2 linked regions of the Chitinimonas arctica genome follow. The protein of the gene in region 1 interacts with the protein of each later gene in a pairwise test. Links are inferred from orthologs where the notes say so. Each region holds a gene or a part of one and is shown in the gene's direction. Other genes may lie near its edges.

Region 1 (16,584 bases):
CCAGGGTGCGTATACAAAATCGCAACAAATCTACGATAAGACCATAGGGAAATGCGCGTCAAATTACCAAGTTCGAATGCTGACGGCGCTGGCTTCCCAGGGAGCAGCGGGGTCCGTGATCAAGGCGTTGAAGTATGTTGATGAATATTTCTCGACATTGCAAAGCCAGGATAAAGAATGGCATACGCATCAGATTATAACCAATCATGATGCGGGAAATAATGAATTCACGGTGACGGTTGAATATAAGAGTCAAATTCAGGATGATGAAATTGGCCTGATGGGACAGGTGAAGAAAAATCGGTGGAGCAGTGGTTTGACTATTAAACTCTGCGTAGTTATCGGGGTCGCGAGCGTTAAATTTGTAAGTAGTGAAGTCTCTTCCAAATCACCACCACCCGTACTTGTCAGGCGCATTCGCTTCGGCAAGGAAGGCGAAGCACCGAGCGGCGATCGTATTGATAACGAGCCTGTCGATGAAGAAGAGTGGGCACTCATAGAATACATAGCCGATGAACGGGAAAATATTCAGGGTGGGGGGAGTAAGCATAAAAGCCAGGCGGCCGGGCCAAACGTAGTAGCCGGAGAGCATGGTTTTGCTCGCGAAGACCTACCGCCCGTCGTACCTCCTGATGAACCCAGGTGGCAGAGGGCTGGCAGCACTGCCACGCCGACTAACGCGCCGGACCGAAATGGTGCTTTGCCGAGAATCGGTAAGCATAGGGGTAAAGTATAAAGGATGAGCGGTCCCCGAAATATGCGACGTGATTTGCGCCTTTGCCGACAGCTTCCTCCCCTACGAATCTCCCCCCAGGTAAGCCGCGCCCGTTTTGGCCCAGCCATTGATCCCGCTTGTAGAGGATGGCCTTCTGTCTCAATTTCGAAACACGGGTAGCTTTTTCCAAAAGTCTTGCGCCGGCATGCTGCCTATCGCGGTCGTGAGCCTGGATAATAAAAAAGGGCGCCCCACGGTTTGGCCTGGATAGGCGAATGCCCGCCATAGGGCTGAACTTGTCGGCGCGGTTATCTACTTGGAGATGTCATGCCCTATCGTTGCACCTTGCTTGCGCTCTTGCTGTCCTCCACCGCCTTCGCCACATCGATGCCCAGCCTGTCCGGTCCGCCGGCGACCCCGATCAAACCGGTGGTGGAGGACTACTTCGGCACCAAGATCACCGATCCGTATCGCTGGCTGGAGGATATGAAAAGCGCCGAATTCCGCGATTGGCTGAAAGCCCAGGCCAACTATGCCGATTCCATGCTGGCGACTATTCCGGGCCGGGCGGCATTGAGGCAGCGCTTGACCGCCTTGGCCGATGCCGGCGCCAGCGTGGGCGGGATCGAGCAAGCGGCGGGCAGGCGGTTTTACCTGAAGACCGAGCCGGGCAAGGACGGTCGCCGTCTATATATGCACGATGGCAAGGGCGAGCGGCTCCTGCTCGATCCCGACACGCTGGGGAGCGCCGCCGCCCATGTCGCCATCGATTGGTACTCGCCCTCGCCCGACGGTCGCCTGGTCGCGGTAGGGGTGTCGGCCGGTGGTTCGGAAGACAGCGAATTGCGCCTGCTGGAGCTCGCCAGCGGCAAGTGGCTGCCCGAGCGTATCGACGGCGCCGGCTTGAATAGCGAGTTGGGTTGGTTGCACGATGGCAGCGGCTTTTTCTACAACCGCCTGCCGCCGGCCGATGCCAAGGGCGAACGGGAGCGCTACAACAAGAGCGCGACCTATCTGCACAAGCTGGGCACCCCGGTGGCGAGCGATACCGGTCTGTTGGGCTATGGCCTCGATCCCGCCCGGCCCTTCGATATCGCCGATATCGTGCACCTCGATACCGTGCCCGGTTCGCATTTCGTGCTGGCCGAAGTCCTGCACGGCGATGCCGTCGAACATTCCTACTATATCGCACCGCTGGCCAAGCTGAACGGATCGGCCACGCCCTGGCAGCGCATCGTGACGCCGGCCGACAAGGTGGCGGGCGCCTGGCTGCATGGCGATACGCTCTATCTGAGGTCCAATCTGGATGCGCCGCGCGGCAAGCTGCTGGCGCTGGACCTGCACCATCCCGAGCTTGCCAAGGCGAAAACCGTCTTGGCGGAGAGCCCGGCCGTGCTACGCGAGGTGGCGGTAGCGCGCGACGCGCTATATATCCGTGCCAGCGAAGGTGGCGTGGATAAGCTGATCAAGCTGGTCCACGGCGGTAAGGCACGCGAAATGGCTTTGCCCGTGCAGGGTACGATACGTGATCTGTCCACCGACCCGACCAGGCCGGGCGCCTTATTGAGGCTGGAATCATGGGTCGCTTCGCCGCGGGTGCTCGCTTTGAACGGGAAGGGCAAGCTGGCGGATACCGGCCTGATCAAGCCCTTGGCCGTCGACTTCAAGGACTATGCCGCCAAGCGGGTGATGGTAAAGAGCCACGACGGCGTCGAAGTGCCTTTGTCCTTGATCGCCGCCAAAGCCATCAAGCGGGATGGTAGCCATCCCACCATCCTGAGCGGCTATGGCGCTTACGGTATCACCATGGAAGCGCGCTTCAGCGCGACCCGGCTGGCCTGGCTGGAGCAGGACGGGGTCATCGCCGTCTGCCATGTCCGTGGCGGCGGCGAGTTCGGCGAGGCTTGGCATCGTGCCGGCTATATCCAGACCAAGGCCAATACCGCCAAGGACTTTATCGCCTGTGCCGACTACCTGGTGAAAGAGGGTTATACCTCCCCGGCACGGCTGGCCGGTACCGGCGGAAGCGCCGGTGGGATCACCATCGGCGGTGCCATTACCGCCCGGCCGGAATTGTTCGCCGCGGCGCAAAGCGCGGTGGGAATCTCCGATATGCTGCGCATGGAGCTGACGCCCAATGGCCCGCCCAATATCGCCGAATTCGGCACCGTGACCCGCGAGGCCGATTTCCGCGCCATGCTGCCGAACAGTCCTTACCATCGCATCAAGGATGGGGTGGCCTATCCGGCCGTGATCGTCACCACCGGCGCCAACGACCCGCGCGTCGATGCCTGGATGCCGGCCAAGCTGGCCGCCCGGCTACAGGCTGCCAGCAACAGCCACAAGCCGGTGATCTTGCGGGTGGACTATGACGGTGGCCACGGCATGGGTTCGACCAAGAGCCAGCAGGTGGCGGAAAGCGCCGATGTATGGAGTTTCTTCCTGTGGCGGATGGGGGTGGCGGCCTACCAGCCGAAGTAGCGATAGCCGGTTCCTGTAGGTCGGAATTCGAGCAGGCCGTGGTTATAGGCGCTTAAGCGCCTATAACCACGGCCTGCTCGTTAGCTCATTTAATCAGCGTGTCCTTAGAAACGTATTTCGTCCATAAATATATCCTCCAGGTTGGAGGGTTGCTTCGCTTGTCGATAATTTTTCAGCCAGGTTTTGACCGCCTTGGGGTTTTCGAACTCGATCAGCTGTGCCTTGATTTGCTCGATGCTCAGCTTGAAGTCGGCGATATCGCGCTCCAGCGTTGGTATTAGCTCGGTTGGAGACAGGGGCTGGAAAGGTGGGATATTGAAGTCCATCTTGAACGAAAATTCGATATCGTCAATTTCGGCCCGCAGCTCTGCCAATTGTTCCTTCAGTATCCTGTTGTAATGCTTCAAGCGTTCGTCCGACAGCGTGTTCAGCTGTGCCGGATCGATCTGTTCGATCTCCAATTGCAGTTCCAGCAGCTGCAGCAGATCGTTTTTGCCATATGCGGCATTGACGCGCTGCATCAATGCCGTTTTACGCACTTTTTCATCGTCGTCCTGCTCGCGGTCAGGATGCAGTGCGCCGGCCAGTTTGCGGTAGACCTCACGTAGCGACTGGGTGGCATGCTGTGCTTCATCGGCTTGCCGTGCTTCCTTTTCCAAGGTCTTGGCCGATTTCTTGCGCTTGGCCTGGCTATCCTGGAACGCCTGCCGCGCCTCGTCCTCCGCGCGCATGGCGGCTTCGATATGTTGCTGTATCTGTTCCGGCGAATTGGGGTCGAAGTCGTCGCTCAGTTCCTTGCCGAGAATTTCTTCCATGGCGACGCGCATCATGTCGTTTTGTTCGGCGCGCACGGAGTCGAAATCGATATCGTTATACTTTTCGAAAATGTGCTTTAGTTCGTCATCGCTCTGTTCCGTTACCAGGTCATCCGACATGGTGCCGAGGATATCTTCCAGCTTGGATCGATCACGCTTGGTAAACAGTTTATCGGTATAGTGTTTATCGAGCAGGCGTACCATTTCTGTCCGATGTGCCTCGTAGGCTTGCAGAAGTGGAACGAGTTCGCTGCCATGCTTTTGCATAAATAGTGGGGTGATGGACTGCCATGCTGCCAGCAAAGTCCGTTCCACCGCGATCTGCTTGATCATGCGATTGAACGTTTTTTGCGCTTTACTTAATAGGGAGGGACTATTCTTTGCATTGATATTAATTATTTCAGATGTTTTATTCATGGTTTAATCATCCCGCTTGGATTTTCATATGGCTACGTCGCGTAGATAATCGGCGACGGCACTTTTGCAAGCACCGTCGCGGCTTGATCCTAGGCGACGAATAAATCTCAAATTGGTTCCCGACGCTAGGCGATATCGCTTCATCGCCGAGGGCCATCATCCTGTGCTGCTCGAATGATGGCCGGCGAATAAAAGGGCTTATGCCAGTTTGCGCTTGAGCAGTTCGTTCACCATGGCCGGGTCAGCCTTGCCCTTGGAGGCCTTCATGCACTGGCCCACCAGGGCGTTGAAGGCCTTTTCCTTACCGGCGCGGTATTCCTCCACCATGGCGGCATTGGCGGCCAGCACCGTATCGATGATGGCCTCGATGGCGCCGCTGTCGCTTTCCTGCCGTAAACCATCGCGTTCGATGATCAGGTCGGCGGCGTCACCCGATTCCCACATCAGTTTCAGCACATCCTTGGCGGTCTTGTTGTTGATGGTGCTGTCCATGACGCGGCGGACCAATTGGGCCAGCGACCCGGCGGCGATTGGGCTGGCAGTGATGTCCAGTTCGGCCCGGTTCAAGGTGGCGGCCAGCTCGCCGGTGATCCAGTTGCTGGCCAGCTTGGCATCGGCACCGGCCGCGACCGTGGCTTCGAAATAGGCGGCCAGGGCCTTGCTGCTGGTCAGCGTGACGGCGTCGTAGGCGGACAGGCCGTATTGGCTCTGCAGGCGGGCCTGCATGGCTTCCGGCAGTTCAGGCAATTCGCCGCGTACCCGTTCGATCCACGCTTCCGAGATCACCAGCGGCGGCAGGTCGGGATCGGGGAAATAGCGGTAGTCGTGCGCGTCTTCCTTGCTGCGCATCATGCGGGTCTCGCCGGTTTCCGGGTCGAACAGGATGGTGGCCTGCTGGATCTTGCGGCCGTCCTCGATCTCGTTGATCTGCCACTGCACTTCGTACTTGATCGCTTGTTCCATGAACTTGAAGCTGTTCAGGTTCTTGATTTCGCGGCGGGTACCGTACTCCGCCTGGCCCAGCGGACGCACCGAGACGTTCACGTCGCAGCGGAAGCTGCCTTCCTGCATATTGCCGTCACAGATGCCGATCCACGTCACCAGCGAATGCAGCGCCTTGGCATAGGCCACTGCCTCGGCCGCCGAACGCATATCCGGCTCGGAAACGATTTCCAGCAGAGGGGTGCCGGCCCGGTTCAGGTCGATGCCGCTGAGCCCCTGGAAATTCTCGTGTACCGATTTACCGGCGTCTTCTTCCAGATGGGCGCGGGTCAGCCGCACTACCTTGTCCTGCTCGCCCACGCGGATGGTCAGCGAGCCGCCTTCCACCACCGGCAGTTCGAACTGGCTGATCTGGTAGCCCTTCGGCAGGTCGGGATAAAAGTAATTCTTGCGGGCGAATACCGACTTGCGATTGATCCTGGAACCGAGCGCCAGGCCCAGCCGGATGGCGCGTTCAACGGCACCGCGGTTCAATACCGGCAGCACGCCGGGCAACGCGATATCGACCGCGCTGGCTTGCGTGTTCGGTTCGGCGCCGTAGGCGGTCGAGCTGGCCGAGAAAATCTTCGATTCGGTCGATAGCTGGGTGTGGACTTCCAGTCCGATCACGACTTCCCATTGCATATTGCATTCCCTCTATATATGGCGGCTGGACGCTTATTGCGCCGGTGCGCGGCGATGCCAGTCGGTGGCCTGCTGGAACTGGTGGGCAGCGTTCAGCAGGCGGGCCTCGCTGAAGTAGTTGCCGATCAGTTGCAGGCCGACGGGGCGGCCCTGGCTGCCGAAGCCGACCGGGTGGGCAATGCCGGGCAGGCCGGCCAGGTTGACGCCCAGGGTGTAGATATCGGCCAGGTACATGGCGACCGGGTCCTTGCTCTTCTCGCCGATATTCCATGCCACCGTGGGGGCGGCCGGCGCGGCGATGACATCGCACTGGGCAAAGCCGGCCTGGAAATCTTCCGACAGCAGCCGTCTTACCTTTTGCGCTTGCAGGTAGTAGGCATCGTAGTAGCCGTGGCTGAGCACGTAGGAGCCGGTCAGGATGCGGCGCTTGACCTCCGCGCCAAAGCCTTCGGCGCGGCTCTTTTCATACATATCGGCCAAATTCTCGTATTCGGCGGCGCGATGTCCATAGCGGACACCATCGAAGCGGCTCAGATTGCTGGAGGCTTCGGCCGGTGCGATCACGTAGTAGGCCGGGATGGCCAGCTCGGTGCGCGGCAGGCTGATTTCCACCACGTCCGCGCCCAGGCGACGGTATTCGGCCAGCGCGGCTTCGATGGCGCTCATCACGTCGGCGGCCAGGCCGGCGCCGAAGTATTCGCGCGGCATGCCGATGCGCAAACCCTTGAGCGGCTGGTTCAGCTCACGGGTGTAGTCTTCCTTGGCGACTTCCAGGCTGGTGGAATCGCGCGCGTCGAAGCCGGCCATGACATTGAGCAGCAAGGCGCAGTCTTCGGCGGTCTGGGCCAGCGGGCCGCCCTGGTCCAGGCTGGAGGCGTAGGCCACCATGCCGTAGCGGCTTACCACGCCATAGGTGGGCTTGAGGCCGGTCACGCCGCAGAAGGCGGCCGGTTGGCGGATGGAGCCGCCGGTGTCGGTCGCCGTAGCGGCCGGTGCCAGCCGGGCCGCCACCGCGACGGCCGAGCCGCCCGAGCTGCCGCCGGGTACGGCCGTCTGGTCCCAGGGATTGCGCACCACACCGTAGGCGCTGTTCTCATTGGACGAGCCCATGGCGAACTCGTCCATATTGGTACGGCCCAGGGTGACCAGGCCGGCCGCCTTGCATTGGGCGACCACGTGGGCATCGTAGGGCGAAACAAAGTTATCCAGCATCTTCGAACCGCAAGTGGTGCGCCAGCCTTCCGCGCAGAAGATGTCCTTATGGGCAATGGGCACGCCGGTAAGCGGACCGGCTTGGCCGGCGGCACGGCTGGCATCGGCTGCCCGCGCCATGGCCAGCGTCTGTTCGCGGTCCACGGTGATAAAGGCATTCAGCGCCGGATTGGCGGCGGCGATGCGGTCGAGGTAGTGGCTGGCCAGCTCGACGGCGCTGGCCTGCTTGCTGACGAGGAGATCGGCGGCTTCTTTGAGGGTGTGGGTCATGATCGTTCTGTCGTGGAGCGACGGCGGCGCCGCCAGGGCGCCGGCCGCGCGTTATTCGATGACTTTGGGGACCAGGTAGAGGCCGGCTTCCACTGCTGGTGCGACCGCCTGGAAGGCGTCGCGGCGATCCGTTTCGGTGGCCACGTCGTCGCGCAGGCGCAAGGCTACGTCGCGGGCATGGCTCATGGGCTCGACCCCCTTGGTATCCACGGCTTGCAGGCGGGCGATCAGGGCCAGGACGCCATCCAGCTGGCGGCCGACCTCGCCCACTTCCTGGTCGGTGACATGGAGACGCGACAGGCGAGCGATACGGCGGACTTCGTCGTCAGTCATGGACATGTAAAAACCCTTCCAAAGCTTTAATGTTGTTAGCCGCTTAGGGTAACATGCCGGGTTTATTGCGCCCAAGTCTTGGGGAAACGCGCGGCCAGTTTCATGGCGACGCAAGGCGTTGACTCCCAAGGGAAAACACGGAAAACCGGGGACGCGGGGGAACGCAGTAAAGCATGGCCGGCCATCGGGATCGGCTGCTTGATGCCAATGGCATCGTTACATACAGGATTAAGTGACAATTATGTCTGGATTTTTTCGCGGCTATTTTTCGAATGACCTGGCGATCGACCTGGGTACGGCAAACACCCTGATCTTCGTGGCCGGCAAGGGTATCGTGCTGGATGAACCCTCGGTGGTGGCGATTCAGCAGGAAGGCGGGCCCAGCGCCAAGAAAACCATCCTGGCGGTGGGCGCCGAAGCCAAGAAGATGCTGGGCCGCACGCCCGGCAGCATTACCGCCATCCGGCCGATGAAGGATGGCGTGATCGCCGACTTCACCATTACCGAACAGATGCTCAAGCAGTTTATCCGCAAGGTGAACCCCAGCCGCCTGTTTGCCACCAGCCCGCGCATCGTCATCTGCGTACCCTGCGGGTCCACCCAGGTGGAGCGCCGCGCCATCAAGGAATCGGCGCTGGGCGCCGGCGCGCGCAAGGTCGAACTGATCGAGGAACCGATGGCGGCCGCCATGGGCGCCGGCCTGCCGGTCGAGGAAGCCACCGGTTCCATGGTGGTCGATATCGGCGGCGGCACCACCGAGGTGGGCGTGATCTCGCTGGGCGGTATCGTCTACGCCAATAGCGTGCGGGTGGGCGGCGACAAGTTCGACGAGGCCATCATCAATTACATCCGCCGCAACTACGGCATGCTGATTGGCGAAACCACCGCCGAAGAGATCAAGAAGCGTATCGGTTCGGCTTTCCCCGGTGCCGAAGTGCGTGAAATGGAAGTCAAGGGCCGCAACCTGGCCGAAGGTATCCCACGCGCCTTCACCATCTCGTCCAACGAGATCCTCGAAGCGCTGACCGAGCCGCTCAACCAGATCGTTTCGGCGGTGAAGCAGGCACTGGAACAGACGCCGCCCGAACTGGGCGCCGATATCGCCGACAAGGGCATGGTATTGACCGGCGGCGGCGCCTTGCTGCGCGATCTGGATCGTCTTCTGATGGAAGAGACCGGCCTGCCGGTCATCGTGGCCGACGATCCCCTGACCTGCGTGGTGCGTGGTTCCGGCCGCGCCCTGGAAAAAATGGACAAGGTCGGATCGATCTTTACCAACGACTGACGGGCTGGGGCGGTGCAGGGGTTTTTCTGCCCGCCCTGGAATCTAGCCGGCAACTTGCCGGCGACACAGGGCCCAAGCCCTTGTTGATCCATTTCCCTTTCCCCCGCTACCCGGCCCGCCGAGGCGCTCAAGGCGCGACGTGCCGGCCCGGTGCGGGGGACGGTTGAGTCGTCCATGCAAGCTACCACCCAGCCGGTCTTCTTCAAGCAAGGCCCTAAACCGTTCAGCCTGCTGCTGATCTATGCCAGCCTGTCGCTCGCGCTGCTGGTGGTGGACGTGCGTTGGCAGATCCTGCGGCCGGTTCGCGAGTATGCTTCGGTCGCGCTCTACCCCTTGCAGTGGCTGGCCACCGCGCCGGTCTCGGCGGCTCGGCAGGTCGGCGATTTCTTTGTCTCGCAGACATCCTTGCAGCAGGAAAACCGCAAACTGCAGGATGACCGCCTGCTGGCCAATGCCGAACTGATGCGTTTGCAGGCACTGCGCGAGGAAAACGGCCAGTTGCGGCAGTTGCTGCAGACACGCTCCGAGCAGCACGGCAAGGGTGCGCTGACCGAGGTGCTGTACAACGACCGCGATCCGTTTACCGCCAAGCTGGTGGTGGATCGCGGCGAGACCGCCAACGTGAAGCCGGGTCAGGTGGTCATCGACCCATTGGGCGTGGTGGGCCAGGTCACCCGGGTACAACCGTTGACCGCCGAGGTTACCTTGATCACCCACAAGGGCCACGCCGTGCCGGTACAAGTGCTGCGCAACGGCTTGCGGGCCGTGATCTACGGACTGGGTCCGGAAAATCCGCTGGAAGTACACTGGATGCCGCTCAATGCCGATATCCGCGGCGACGATGTGCTGGTGACGTCCGGCATCGACGGTACCTACCCGGCCGGTTTGCCGGTGGCCAAGGTCAGCCGGGTCGATCGCAACGCCGGCTCCGCCTTTGCCCGCATCAGTTGCGAACCCATCGCCGATATCGATAAGCATCGCTTCCTGCTGATCCTGGACGAGCATCGCGAATTGCCGGCCAAGCCGGAACCGGTCGTCGAACAGGGCAAGAAGCCCAAGAAGAAGGAAGACTGATGCCGGTTTCCAGTCAACTGCTCAAACCGGTCAAGCTGCGCTTTATTCTATTCAGCTTCGGCCTGGCGCTGACCATGGCGCTGATTCCCTGGGGGGCCACTGCGAGGGCGCTATTGCCGGATTTCGTGGCGCTGACCCTGCTCTACTGGTGCATGAACCAGCCGCGTCACGTGGGCGTGGGCTGGGCGTTCTGGCTGGGGCTGCTGATGGATATCGCCGATGGCAATGTGTTCGGCCAGCATGGCCTGGCTTTTTGCCTCACCAGCTGGTTCGTTACCGCCAAGCACCGCCAGTTGGGCATGTTCCCCATTTGGCAGCAGGCGCTCTATGTGGCGCCGCTGTTGCTGGCCAACCAATGCATCATGCTGGTGGTCCGCCTGGCCACCGGCAGCGCCTTCCCGGGCTGGAGCTATTTCCTTGGCACGCTGGCCGGCACTCTGTGCTGGCCGCTGCTTAGCCAAGTGTTCCAATTGCCCCAGCGCGTCGACAAGGCGGCCGAAATTCAATCATGACCCGTCGCACCGTCCTGCGTGATCACCACGGTGAGCGCTACAGCTTCCAATTGCGCCTGATCGTGGTGGCCACCGCCGTATTGCTCGGCTTTGCCGTCCTGCTCAGCCGCTTTGTCTATCTGCAGGTGATACAGCACGACAAGTACCACACCAAGGCGGAAAGCAATCGCATCTTGCTGGTCCCCATTCCGCCTTCGCGCGGCATTATCACCGACCGCAACGGGGTGGTGCTGGCCCACAACTATTCGGCTTATACGCTGGAGATCACCCAGTCCAAATTGACCGGCAAGCTGGATGAGACCATCGACGAGCTGGCCCGCTTCGTCGATATCAGCGCCAAGGACCGGCGCCGCTTCAAGAAACTGCTGCTTGAAAGCAAGGACTTCGAGTCGCTGCCGATCAAGACCCGCCTGACCGATACCGAAGTGGCGCGCTTCGCCGCCCAATCCTTCCGCTTTCCCGGTGTGGAGGTGAAGGCGCGCTTGTTCCGCCAATATCCGCTAGGTGAGTCCGCCTCGCATCTGATCGGCTATATCGGCCGGATCAACGACAAGGATGTGGTCAAGCTGGAGGAAGATGGTTTGCTGTCCAATTACAAGGGCACCGACCATATGGGCAAGTTCGGGCTGGAGCAGAGCTATGAAGCCGTCCTGCACGGCAAGACCGGCAATGAAGAAGTGGAACAGGATGCCGGCGGCCGCGCCATCCGCTCGCTGCGCAGCACGCCGCCCGTGTCCGGCAACAATCTGATCCTCACGATCGATATCAAGCTGCAACAGATCGCCGAGCAGGCATTCGGCGATAACCGCGGCGCGCTGGTGGCGATCGAGCCGGAGACCGGCGGGGTATTGGCCCTGGTTTCGCGGCCCGGCTTCGATCCCAATCTATTCGTGGACGGCATCGACCCGGTCAGCTGGAAGGAATTGAACGATTCGGAAGACCGGCCCCTGAACAACCGTGCCATCCAGGGCACCTACGCGCCGGGTTCGACCTTCAAGCCATTCATGGCGCTGGCGGCACTGGAGCTCGGCAAGCGTACACCCGAGTATGGTTTTCATGATCCCGGCTACTACATCCTGGGCAGTCACCGCTGGCGCGACGACAAGGTGGGCGGACATGGCTGGGTGAATATGTATGCCTCTATCGTGCATTCCTGCGATACCTACTACTACCAGCTTGCCTACGACCTGGGCATCGACAGTATTTCGCGCTTTATGGCGCCATTCGGTTTCGGTCAGCGCAGCGGCATCGATCTGCCCGGCGAAAAGATCGGTGTACTACCGTCGCAGGAATGGAAGCGGCGCGCCTTCAAGCGGCGGGAACAACAGAAGTGGCTGGTCGGCGACGCCATCAGCATCGGCATCGGCCAGGGCTTCAACACCTATACACCCTTGCAGCTGGCCCAAGCGACCGCGATCCTGGCCAATAACGGGGTGGTGTTCAAGCCGCACCTGGTCCGCTACGTGGAAAACAGCGCCACCCGCAACCGGACCATGGTGGAGCCTACGCCACAAAGCCGCATCCCGCTCAAGCAAGCCAATATCGATTTCATCAAGAACGCCATGGTGGGGGTAAACCGCGAGGGACCGGCGCCAAGGCCTTCCAGGGCAGCGGATATCTCTCGGCCGGCAAGACCGGCACCGCCCAGGTGTTCAGTCTCAAGGGCGAAAAATACAATGCCAGCCGCTTGGCCCAGCATCTCAAGGACAACGCCTGGTTTATCGCTTTTGCACCGGCCGACAAGCCGAAGATCGCCCTGGCCTTGATCGTGGAAAACGTCGGATTCGGCGCGCAATATGCCGCGCCTATCGCCCGGCAGGTAACCGACTACTACCTGCTGGGCAAAGTGCCTGCCCGCGACAAGTCGGTTACCGTGATCCCGGATGAGGAAGTGCTACCGCCCGGTGGCGATCCGACCACCCCTCAGGAAGCGATGCACCGCCATGTGGATTAAGACTCTCGCCCGCCGTATCGCCGCGCCCATCGATCCCTGGCTGCTGCTGTTCGTGGCGCTGCTGATCAGCGTCAGTCTGTTGACCATCTATTCCGCTTCGAACGAAAGCATCGACAAGATCAGCAGCAAGATGGTGTCGGTGGTGGTGGCCCTGGTCGCCATGTGGATATTGGCGAATCTCAAGCCGACCCAATTGATGTGGCTGGCGCCGCCCATCTATCTGGTGGGCTTTATGCTGCTGCTCGGGGTAGCGATGTTCGGCGAGGTGACCAATGGCGCCCGGCGCTGGCTGAACCTGGGTTTTGCCCGTATCCAGCCATCCGAATTGATGAAGCTGGCGGTGCCCATGATGCTGGCCTGGTATTTCGACCGGCACGAGGCCAACCTAAAGTTCAAGCACTTCGCCGTGGCGGCCCTGTTGACCGGCTTGCCGGTGGTCCTGGTGCTCAAGCAGCCTGATCTGGGTACCGCCATGTTGATCGCGGCGGCCGGCTTCTATGTGCTGTTCTTCGCCGGGCTGTCCTGGCGGGTGATGCTGGCGCTGTTCGCGGCCGGCGTGGCTGCCCTGCCGGTGATCTGGAGCCATATGCATGACTACCAGCGCCAGCGGGTGATGACGCTGATCAACCCGACGGATGATCCGCTCGGCGCCGGTTACCACATCCTCCAGGCGACCACCGCCATCGGTTCCGGCGGGGTGATGGGCAAGGGCTGGCTGCGCGGCACGCAGACCCATCTCGACTTTATTCCCGAGCGCACCACCGACTTTATCTTCGCGGTATACGGCGAGGAGTTCGGCTTGATCGGCAATATGCTGCTGCTGTTGCTTTATCTTTGTGTGATTGGACGCGGCCTGATCATCACCAGCAATGCCTCCAGCCTGTTCGGCCGTTTGCTGGCAGGTGCCCTGACGCTATCCTTTTTTACCTACGCCTTCGTCAATATGGGCATGGTCGCCGGCATCCTGCCGGTGGTGGGGGTTCCCCTCCCCCTGGTCAGCTATGGCGGCACCGCCATGCTGTCCATTTTGATTGGTTTCGGTATGCTTATGGCCATTCAGCGTGACCGAAAGCTAATGAAATCATGAATCTTTGCCGCCTGGTTCCAGCGGCCGCCTTGCTGCTGGCGGCCTGCGCCAGCCAACTGCCGCCGACTCCCAGCCCCCTCCCGACGCCCACGGTGGTCCATAAACCGCCCGTTTCCATGCCACTGCCGCCGGCCAAGCCGGAGCAGATTCCGCAGCAATATGGCGGATATTACAAGGATGACGGCCCCATCCTGGAAGTCCCTTACGATCTCGACGCGCTGCAGGAGCCCGAAGCCAAGCTGGAACCGCTTAGTCGCTATGCCAACCGGCCCTATACCGTGCTGGGTAAAACCTACAAGCCGCGTACCACCTTCGGCGATTTCAGCCAGGAGGGGGTGGCTTCCTGGTATGGCAAGAAGTTCCACGGCAAGCGGACCTCCAGCGGGGAGGTCTACGACCTATTCAAACTTACCGCGGCCCACCCCACCCTGCCGATTCCCAGCTTTGCCCGGGTCACCGATCTGGGCAGCGGCAAGTCGGTGGTGGTACGGGTCAACGACCGTGGCCCCTTCCATAAGAACCGGGTAATCGACCTCTCCTATGCCGCCGCCTACCGGCTCGGTTACCACAACGGCGGCAGCAGCCGCGTCCGGGTGGAGGCGCTGACGCCTGGCGAGGGTGGCCCTGCCCGCCCCACGGAAATCAACTTGCCGCAAACGGTGGAAGCCAGCCCCGCCAAAATGCCGGTGCCGGACAGCGAGGTGGCCGATCCGCTGGCAAGACTGGCCGCCAAGGTGGTGGCCGAGCCCGTGGCCGCGGTGCCGATGGAGGCCACCGCCGAACAGCGCTGGGTGCAACTGGGTGCCTTTGGCAGCCAGAACACGGCAGAAGCCTTCCGCGACAAGGTGGTGGAAAGCTTGAGCAAACTGGCTTACGCACCGGTGGTTGCCCTGGCCGGCAGTATCTGGCGGGTACGGGTCGGCCCCTATGCCAATCCTCTGGACGCCCAGCAGGTAGCCGACCGGATCGCCGCCCATGCGGATTTGCGGCCGGTAGTCATGCGCTGAGTAGACCAAAGCGGCGCCGCGTGCAGAAGATGGCGCCGTCCGGATAGCTGAGTCGCCGTGAGCCCTGCTCGACACATCTCCTTTGGTCGCCGCCAGCTACGGCATGTTCCAATAGATATGTGGTGTTTCGTTCGGCGGAAGGGTAATGCCAGCCAGCGTGGTCGCTAACTGCTCGACTGCCGGGTCCGCCGCCGACGTGGACCGGGGTGGCAATTGCCGTAGTCTACTGACGATGAACTGTGCCATCGACTCGCGGTAGGGTGTGCTGCGGGGGAGCAAGATATAGGCGCGGCGGCGTTCTCGTACCGTGCTCGTCCTTACCTCCCCGCCGGGGGGCCTTCTTGTCGTCCGTATTCGCCGGGGCCCAGGGTGGTCGGCCGTGGCGGGCGATATCGGCAGGGGCGCACAATGCAACTCGTAGGTACCGCCGGTATTATCCAATCCCAAGTCCATGTAGCGGCCCAGCTGCTCGATCAATAGCCTGATACCGATATTGCCCAGCGGGTTACCGCTCAGATCGAGAGCACGCACCGAGCGATGTTGGCGCAGCACACGGGCCAAGGCCCGCGCGCCACCCGGACCGATCTGGTTATTGGACAGATCGATACCGCACACCCGGGTATTTCGCGCCAAGGCGGCGACCAGTTCCTCCATGTGCAGATTATCGAGCTGTAGCTCGGAGAAATTCGCCACAAGCAAGGACGGATCGTCTGTCGCCAGGCGCAGAAGATTTTCGCCCCAGCGGTGGGCATTTGCATTGATGGGTATCCGGATTGTGATGGGCGATAGATAGGGGCTGATGGGATACACCAAACTTCTCCTTGTTTGGACAGGCGCGCGAGGCGTAGCGCTGATGCAAGGCCGCAGGCGGTTCCGGCGAATCATACGTGCCGCGCTATGTGGTTTTTTCCGACGGATCGTGACCAGCTTCTTCCTTGTTTGGCCCCGCCTTGTTTGCTGGTGGCGAGCTCGCTGCGGTGGCCTGGACCGGCGAGGGGGTCTGTGCCCGCCGGGCCGCTTGGTCAGGTACGCTTGCAAGAAAGTCGGACAGCGCGGGGACCAAGGTGGTTGGTGTCGAAGCCATGCTGCTGCGGGCTTGAATTCGCTGGGGTGCACTGCTGTTTGGCAGGAATAGGAGAAAGGGCTGTGGCAACGGCGAGTCGCTGCCATGGGTGAACGAAGCAGGGAAAATGCCTTGTCCTACCAGTTGCCTACACTGTTCGCTCAGACTCGCGCTCAAATGGTTGAGATCTCGCTGAAAGGCCGGCGGTAGCGTGATCGGCCTCAAGCCGTCAGCGGAGCCTACGCAAGCCGTGATACGCGTAGGGCCATCCGTGGATTCGGCTGGGCCGTCAGGTGCACGCAATAGGCTCCGATTGTTATGCAGCATCAGTGAGACGACCGGGTGCGAAAGGTGGGTAGGGGTATCTCCCACAACGATATCCAGCAGCTGCCGGTTCTGCTTCAATGCTTCCGTCAGGCAGACAAAAATCACCGTATCGCCGATTGGATTGTGGCTGAGGTTAAGCGAAACCAGGCCGGTATTCCGAGTCAGCATTACGCTCAATGCCCGAGCGCCCTCGGGGCCAATGCGGTTATGGGACAGGTCCAGGCTGCACAAAGCGCTATTGGTCTCCAGCGCGCGAACCAGTTCGTCGATCCGTCCATCGTCTAGCGCCATATTGGAAAGGCTGAGCGCGGTCAGTGTTGCGTCGTTTGCCTGAAGACGCCGCAGGATATCGGGCCAATCGGGACGGTGATTCACTATGCCCGAGGGTTGGGAAAAGACGGATGGC
Region 2 (7,749 bases), 120 kb from region 1 along the record:
GGCGGCCAAAGCTGGGCACGCGTCGACTTCCTCATGGACGAAGAAGGCAATCCTTACCTGCTGGAAGTCAACACCGCCCCCGGCATGACCAGCCACAGCCTCTTCCCCATGGGCGCCCGCGCCGCCGGAATGAGCTACGAGGACGTCGTCCTAAAGATCCTAGACACCACATTAGAGGAAGCCTAGAGACATGTGGAGCAACAGCATCGGCCACCCAGAACCACTAACGAGCGTCAGCGAGGCTCCCTCGCGGCGGCGAGGGCGGGGGGAGTGGGCTCAATTAAGGGCACACGGCCGATATGCACTAAAGGTGGATCTCGCCGAGCTTTGCTTGGCGCGACTAAACGTAACCCCAGAGGAAACATTACGCCGTGTGGGATAGGCCACAAATACTGAACTGGTTGGCGAACCTGCTTTTCGGCCTCGCCGTGCTGCTGTTTCTTTATGCAGCCCTGCTGGTGGTCGTGCACTCGCCGCTGTTCCCCGTCCGCCAGATCAAGGTGGATGGGACGCTGGCCCATGTCACGCGGGAGCAGTTGCAGTACATCGTGCGAAATGAACTACGCGGGACTTTTTTTACGCTGGACCTGAACAAGACCCGCTCCGCCTTCGAGAAGCTGCCCTGGGTACGCCAGGTCAGCCTGCGGCGCCGCTGGCCCGACCGGCTGGACGTCAGCATCGAGGAGCATGTGGCCTTGGCTCGCTGGGGTTCGGTGGGCCTGGTGAATACCTTGGGTGAACGATTTGACGCCGCCAGCAACGAACCGCTGCCGGTGCTGGAGGGACCGGAAGGGAGCGAAGCGGATATGGCACGCGGCTATATCAACTTTCGCGACCGTCTGGCGAATATGCAACGCAAGCCCAGCCATGTATGGCTGTCGGCACGGCGGGCCTGGCGGGTGGAGCTGGATCACACCCTGACGGTGGAGATTGGACGGGATGACGTGGACGCGCGACTAAGCAAGTTCATCAAGGCGTATCCCAGCACCCTGGCGATTTTGAAACGCCCGGTGGTGTATGTGGATCTGCGTTATCCGAATGGGTTCGCCGTGCGGCTGCCAGCCGGCATGGTGAACAATCCTAATACAGCAAAGGCGCGTGAAAAAGCGGCCTGAATGGCAAGTGCCGGGCCCTTGGGCGCGGTGCAATGCAGTTAAGCAGTCTGGAGAATGACGGTGAACAAACCGAATACAACGAAGAACCTGCTGGTCGGCCTCGACATCGGTACGTCGAAGATCGTCGCCCTGGTGGCCGAAGTGCTGCCGGACGGCCGTATGGAAATCATCGGTCTGGGCCAGGCACCTTCGAAGGGCTTGAAAAAAGGCGTGGTGGTCAATATTGAATCCACCGTGGGCGCCATCCAGCGTGCCTTGGAAGAGGCCGAGCTGATGGCCGACTGCAAGATCCGCGAAGTGCTGACAGGCATTGCCGGCAGCCATATCCGCAGCTTCAACTCGCACGGCATGGTGGCCATCAAGGACAAGGAAGTCACCCAGGCCGATGTGGATCGCGTGATCGAGACCGCGCGGGCGGTGAATATCCCCACCGAACACCAGATCCTGCACATCCTCACCCAGGAATTCATCATCGATGGCCAGGAAGATGTAAAGGAACCCCTGGGCATGAGCGGTGTGCGCCTGGAAGTGAAGGTGCATATCGTGACCGGCGCCATCTCGGCCGCGCAGAACATCACCAAGTGCGTGCGCCGCTGCGGGCTGGAGATGACCGACCTGATCCTGCAACCCTTGGCCAGCGCCATGAGCGTGCTGAGCGAGGATGAAAAGGAACTGGGCGTCTGCCTGATCGATATCGGCGGCGGTACCACCGATATCGCGGTGTTCTGCGACGGTTCCATCCGCCATACGGCGGTGATTCCCATCGCCGGCGACCAGATCACCAACGATATCGCCATGGCGCTGCGCACCCCGACCAAGGAAGCCGAAGACATCAAGCGGGCCCATGGCATCGCGCTGCGCCAGCTGGCCGATCCGCAGCAGATGATCGAAGTGCCCGGCGTGGGCGAACGCGGACCGCGCCAGCTCAATCGCCAGACGCTGGCCGAAGTGATCGAACCGCGCGTGGAAGAACTGTATGCGCTGGTGCAGGCCGAACTACGCCGTTCCGGTTTCGAGGAGCAGCTGTCCAGCGGCATCGTGATCACCGGTGGTTCGGCACAGATGCAAGGCATGGTCGAACTGGGCGAAGAGGTATTCCACCTGCCGGTGCGGCTGGGTGTACCGAAATACGTGGGTGGCCTGGCCGAAGTGGTGAAAAACCCCCGCTTCTCCACCGCCGTGGGTTTGCTCCTGCTGGGTAGGCAACAGGCTCAGCGCAATGGTTTCAAGACGATGCAGGGCGCCGGTCTGGGCGGCCTGGTCGAACGTATGAAGACGTGGCTGCAAGGTAATTTCTAGCGGCGTCGGCGAATAAGCCCGCTACCCGCGCCGAAGCTGGCGCAGCGTACCCGCGTGGCTGATTTTGCAGCGCAGGATTTTCCGGTTTTTTGATATTTAAGTTCGGGCAAAGAGGAGAGCGCAATGCCAATTTCATTCCTGGAAGCAGCGCAGGATATCGTTCCGGTAGCCAGGATCAAGGTTATCGGTGTAGGTGGTTGCGGCGGCAACGCGGTGGACCACATGATTGAAGCCGGGGTAACCGGCGTGGAGTTCATCTGCGCCAATACCGACGCACAGGCACTCAAGCGCAACCGTGCGGACAACGTCGTGCAGTTGGGCGGCACTCTGACCAAGGGCCTGGGCGCCGGCGCCAACCCGGATGTCGGCCGCGCCGCGGCCGAAGAAGACCGCGTCCGCATCGCCGAGATGCTGGACGGCGCGGATATGATCTTTATCACCGCCGGCATGGGTGGCGGCACCGGTACCGGCGCTGCTCCCATCGTGGCCGAGATCGCCCGCGAAAAAGGCATCCTGACCGTGGGTGTGGTCACCCGTCCCTTCGCATTCGAAGGCAAGCGCCAGAAGGCCGCGCAGAATGGCATCGACGAGCTGCAGAAGTATGTCGATTCGCTGATCATTATCCCCAACGAGCGCCTGATGCAGGTGCTGGGCGAGGATGTGTCCTTCAAGGATGCCTTCAAGGCTGCCGACGATGTGCTGAAGGGCGCGGTTGCCGGGATCGCCGAAATCATCAACGTACCTGGCCTGGTCAACGTCGACTTCGCCGACGTCAAGGCGGTCATGACCGAGATGGGCATGGCCATGATGGGTTCCGCCCATGCCGAAGGGGTGGATCGTGCCCGCATCGCCGCCGAGGCCGCCGTGGCCAGCCCGCTGCTGGAAGACATCAGCCTGAATGGCGCCCGTGGCGTGCTGGTCAATATCACCGCCGACTACAGCCTGAAAATGCGCGAAGTCCATGAGGTGATGGAAACCGTCAAGGCCTACACCGCTGAGGATGCCCGCATCATCTTCGGTACCGCTTTTGACGAAAACATGGGCGACAAGATCCGGGTTACCTTGGTAGCGACCGGCCTGGGCGGCCGTGAATCGAAGAAGATGCCGAACCTGCACGTGGTGCAACGTACCGGCACGGACGATATCGCGGCAGTAATGGACTACGAGCAATACGACCAGCCCGCTGTATTCCGCAACAGCCGCCGTACCAGTACGGTCGGTGCTGCGGTGGAATCGCCGCGCGGAACCGTATTTGCTGGCGGCGATATGGATATCCCGGCCTTTTTGCGCAAGCAGGCGGATTGAACTAAAGTTAATTAAGCAATTGAGGTATTGATCGTCCTCACCGTGGATCCATCTGGGTTTCGGCTTTTGCTCTGGCAAAAGTTAAACCGTGGTTGCAGGTCGTCTTCGACCGGCAAGTACGCAAACGAAACTATCAGGGATGGGGGGGCTACGGCGAGGGGGCATACCCGGCGTGCGAACGACACGTGCTGCGCGAGGCGCTTAGCCTTGCTTAAAGTTGGTGATAGTTAGGATCAATCGAAACTAGCATTCCGATATGGCAGAATCTGTTACTGCCTGAGTTGCGAGTACCGTCGTCCATGATCTACCAACGAACCCTGAAAGAATCGATCCGCGCCGTAGGCGTGGGCCTCCATTCCGGCGAAAAGGTCGAGCTGACCCTGTCCCCGGCGGCTGCCGATAGCGGCATCGTATTCCGACGGGCCGATCTGCCCGAACGTCCCACACTGCGGGTGGGCCCCGAGCTGGTCAACGACACGCGGCTTTCCTCCACGTTGGTGAAGGATGGCGTGCGAGTGGCGACCATCGAACATCTGATGTCGGCCTTGGCCGGCCTGGGCATCGATAATGTCCTGGTGGATGTGACCGCTTCCGAAATGCCCATCATGGATGGCAGCGCCGCGCCCTTTCTCTATCTGGTGCAACAAGCCGGCGTGCGCGAGCAGAAGCCGGCCCGCAAGCGCTATATCCGCGTGCTCAAACCGGTGGAAGCCATCGAGGGCGACAAATGGGTACGCCTGTTGCCGCACGAGGGCTACAAGGTCAAGCTGACCATAGAATTCAAGCATCCCGCCTTTCAGAAGGCAGCCCAGACGGTGGAGCTGGACTTCGCTGATACCTCCTACATCAAGGAAATCGCCCGCGCCCGTACCTTCGGCTTTATGCATGAAGTGGAATATATGCGCGCCCATAATCTGGGCCAGGGCGGCAGCATGGAAAACGCCATCGTGCTGGACGAGTACAAGGTGCTGAACCAGGAAGGCCTGCGCTTCGAGGACGAATTTGTCCGGCACAAGGTGCTCGATGCCATCGGCGACCTCTATATCCTCGGTCATCCGCTGATCGCCGCCTTCGAGGGGTTCAAGTCCGGCCATGCCATGAACAACAAGCTGCTGCGTGCCCTGCTGGCCGACCCGGAAGCCTGGGAGTACGCCAGCTTCGACAATGCCGATACCGCACCCGCCGCGTTCCATCGCTACACCCCGGCGCGGATCTGAGGCCCAGCCATGTTTCCCTTGCTGCGCGTGCTTTTCATCCTGATCGTCGTGCTATGGGCTTACTGCCTCTGGAAGCAGCACCGTACCGGCGACCTGTTCTGGCAGCGTGCCCGCGGCTGGCTGCGCAATATCACCGTGGCCTTGCTGGTAGTGATGGTGTTGGGCTTGTTTGTCGAGCGGCTATTGGTCTGAGCCGGCACCCCGCCGGATTTCACCCTATGATGTAGCATCCCACCTATCTCAACGCCGAGCGATGAGCGAAGCCGCGCCTCTGCCGTATCCACCCGAATTGTTCCGTCGCCTGGTCGAGGAGTCCGGCAACGGCGTTTGGGTCATCGATACCGATAACCGCACGCTTTACCTGAACCCGCGCATGGCCGAGATGCTGGGTGGCAGCCAAGCTGCATTGCTGGGCAGGCCGATGTGGGATTTCATGGACGAGTCGCAGCGCCCTGCCGCTGCCAACAATGTGGAACGCCGTCGCAGCGGCGTGCGCGAGACCCACGAATTTCTTTTTCGCCGCCTGGATGGCGAGCGGTTCTGGGCAGAGCTGGTGACCGCGCCATTGTTCGACGAGGCCGGCCACTATAGCGGCGCCACCGCCTTCGTCACCGATATCAGTTGGCGCAAGGCCGCCGAGCAAGCGCTGAGCGAAAGCGAACGAACCTACCGGGAAGTATTCGAACGCAGTCACGCGGTCAAACTGATGATCGCACCGGACAGTGGCGGTATCGTGGCCGCCAATGCCGCGGCCCGTAGCTACTACGGCTACAGCGCAGAAGAATTCACCCAGCTGAACATCCGCCAGATCAATACCTTGAACGAGGCGGAAATCGCCCGCGAGATCGAACGGGCCAAGTCGGAGTCCTGCAACCACTTTGTCTTTCGCCATCGGCTGAAAAGCGGCGAGGTGCGCGATGTCGAAGTGCATTCCAATCCGATCTCGGTGGGCGGCCGGCCGCTGCTCTACTCCATCATCCACGATATCGGCCGCCAGACCGAGGCCGAGCGGCGCCAGCGGCTGACCCGCCATACCTTTGAGCATGCCCATATCGCCGCGATCTGGATTACCGGCAGCGGCCAGATACGCGATGCCAACGTGTTCGCCTGCCGTATGCTGCAGCGCCCGCCGGACCAGGTACTGGGCCACCCCATCTGGGAGTTTTCCGCACCCATGCAGGAGGCCGATTGGCGCCTGCGCTGGGAGCAGATCAAACGCTCGGGCGCGGAGAGCTTCCGGGTGCATATCCAGGCCAGCGATGGCCAGACCGTGCCGCTGGAAGTCCATGCGACCCATCTGTCCTTCGATGGCGAGGAATTCATCGTCGCCTATGCCCGCAATATCCGCGAACAGGTGCGGGCCGAAGGCTTGCTGGGGCTGCAGCACGACCTGTTGGAAGGCCTGGCTGCCGGTTTTCCGCTGGAACATGTGCTGGAGCTGACTGCCCAAGGTGTGGAACGGCTCGCGCCGGAGGTCCATTGCACTATCCTGCTGATGGAGGACGACCATTTCCGCCACGGCGCGGCGCCTTCGCTGCCTGAGCACTTTATACAGGCCCTGGACGGTATTCCCATCGGTCCACGTGCCGGATCCTGCGGCACGGCGGCCTATTTCGACCGTTCGGTGGAAGTGCACGATATCGCCAACGACCCGCTCTGGACCGACTATCGGCAACTGGCCCTATCCTGCGGCTTGGCGGCATGCTGGGCCACGCCGGTGCATGGCAGCGACGGCAGGGTGCTGGGCACCTTCGCGCTCTACTACCGGATCGCCGGCCCGCCCGATGATTTCCATCGGCGCGTGGTGGATGCCTGCACCCACCTGATCGGCATCGCCATCGAACACCGCGAAGCCGAAGCGCGCGTCCACACGCTGGCCTTCTACGACCCCCTGACCGGCCTGCCCAATCGCTCGCTGTTCGCCGACCGGGTCGAACTGGCGCTCGCCCGCTCCCTTCGTTCCGGCAGTCCCTTGGCCCTGATGTTCGTTGACCTGGACCGCTTCAAGACCATCAATGATTCGCTGGGGCACGCGGTCGGCGATCGCCTGTTGATGACCATGGCCCGCCGCCTGGAGGGCGTGGTGCGCGAGTCCGATACCGTGTGCCGCCAGGGCGGCGACGAATTCGTGCTGTTGCTGAACGATTGCGACGTGGCCGGCGCGGCGGCCGTGGCCGAAAAACTGATACTGGCGGCGGCCGAAAAGATCGAATTCGACGGCCTCACCCTGAATGGTTCCGCCAGTGTCGGCATTGCGCTGTTTCCGGACGATGGCGCGGACTACGACAGCCTGTTCAAGCATGCCGATGCCGCCATGTACCGCGCCAAGGAACTGGGCCGCAATGCCTTCTGCTTCTACCAGCGCAATATGGACGAGGATGCGGCCGAACGCCTGGAAGTGGAAGCCGCCCTGCGCCTGGCGCTGGACCGCAACGAATTGCTGTTGCACTACCAGCCGCAGGTACATATCGCCAGCAATCAGCTTTTCGGCGTCGAAGCGCTGGTGCGCTGGCAGCATCCGCAATGGGGCATGGTGCCGCCGGCGCGATTTATCCCCATCGCGGAAGAAAGCGGCCTGATCGATGCGGTCGGCAGCTGGGTGCTGGACGAAGCTTGCCGGCAAATGGCGATGTGGCAGGAAGCAGGCCAGGCGCCGCCGCATGTCTCGGTCAATCTGTCCGCCCGCCAGTTCCGCCACGGCAGCGTGCCGACCATGGTGGCCGATACCCTGCTAAGGCATGGGCTTCCCCCCAGCCGCCTGACCTTGGAGATAACCGAGAGCCTGATGATGATGCGCAACGACCAGACGCTGG

Evidence for each region.
Region 2: the proteins of FNU76_RS10905 (region 1) and ftsA interact in binary tests that used the Escherichia coli proteins (3 or more experiments, as listed by UniProt). The link is inferred for Chitinimonas arctica from one-to-one orthologs.

Annotation. Positions count from the first base shown.
Region 1 is NZ_CP041730.1:2,388,638-2,405,221, reverse strand. The notes cover bases 7,222-10,132. They hold FNU76_RS10905 (rod shape-determining protein), read left to right. Parts: upstream 7,222-8,110; coding sequence 8,111-9,154; downstream 9,155-10,132. Other genes in these bases: mreC (rod shape-determining protein MreC), read left to right, coding at 9,329-10,132; gatC (Asp-tRNA(Asn)/Glu-tRNA(Gln) amidotransferase subunit GatC), read right to left, coding at 7,588-7,875; gatA (Asp-tRNA(Asn)/Glu-tRNA(Gln) amidotransferase subunit GatA), read right to left, coding at 7,222-7,539. Outside these bases: FNU76_RS10935 (hypothetical protein), read left to right, coding at 1-736; FNU76_RS10930 (prolyl oligopeptidase family serine peptidase), read left to right, coding at 1,043-3,196; FNU76_RS10925 (ESF1 family protein), read right to left, coding at 3,301-4,344; Asp-tRNA(Asn)/Glu-tRNA(Gln) amidotransferase subunit GatB, read right to left, coding at 4,627-6,054; more of gatA, read right to left, coding at 6,088-7,221; more of mreC, read left to right, coding at 10,133-10,228; rod shape-determining protein MreD, read left to right, coding at 10,228-10,740; rod shape-determining protein RodA, read left to right, coding at 12,684-13,781; FNU76_RS10880 (septal ring lytic transglycosylase RlpA family protein), read left to right, coding at 13,778-14,788; FNU76_RS10875 (leucine-rich repeat domain-containing protein), read right to left, coding at 14,885-15,598; FNU76_RS10870 (leucine-rich repeat domain-containing protein), read right to left, coding at 15,684-16,584. UniProt on the Escherichia coli protein: Forms membrane-associated dynamic filaments that are essential for cell shape determination. Acts by regulating cell wall synthesis and cell elongation, and thus cell shape.
Region 2 is NZ_CP041730.1:2,265,664-2,273,412, reverse strand. What follows is about bases 302-3,294. They hold ftsA (cell division protein FtsA), read left to right. Parts: upstream 302-1,175; coding sequence 1,176-2,414; downstream 2,415-3,294. Other genes in these bases: ftsZ (cell division protein FtsZ), read left to right, coding at 2,538-3,294; FNU76_RS10360 (cell division protein FtsQ/DivIB), read left to right, coding at 372-1,115. In the rest of the region: FNU76_RS10365 (D-alanine--D-alanine ligase), read left to right, coding at 1-186; more of ftsZ, read left to right, coding at 3,295-3,719; lpxC (UDP-3-O-acyl-N-acetylglucosamine deacetylase), read left to right, coding at 4,022-4,936; FNU76_RS10340 (DUF3810 domain-containing protein), read left to right, coding at 4,946-5,128; FNU76_RS10335 (EAL domain-containing protein), read left to right, coding at 5,190-7,749. UniProt on the Escherichia coli protein: Essential cell division protein that assists in the assembly of the Z ring. May serve as the principal membrane anchor for the Z ring.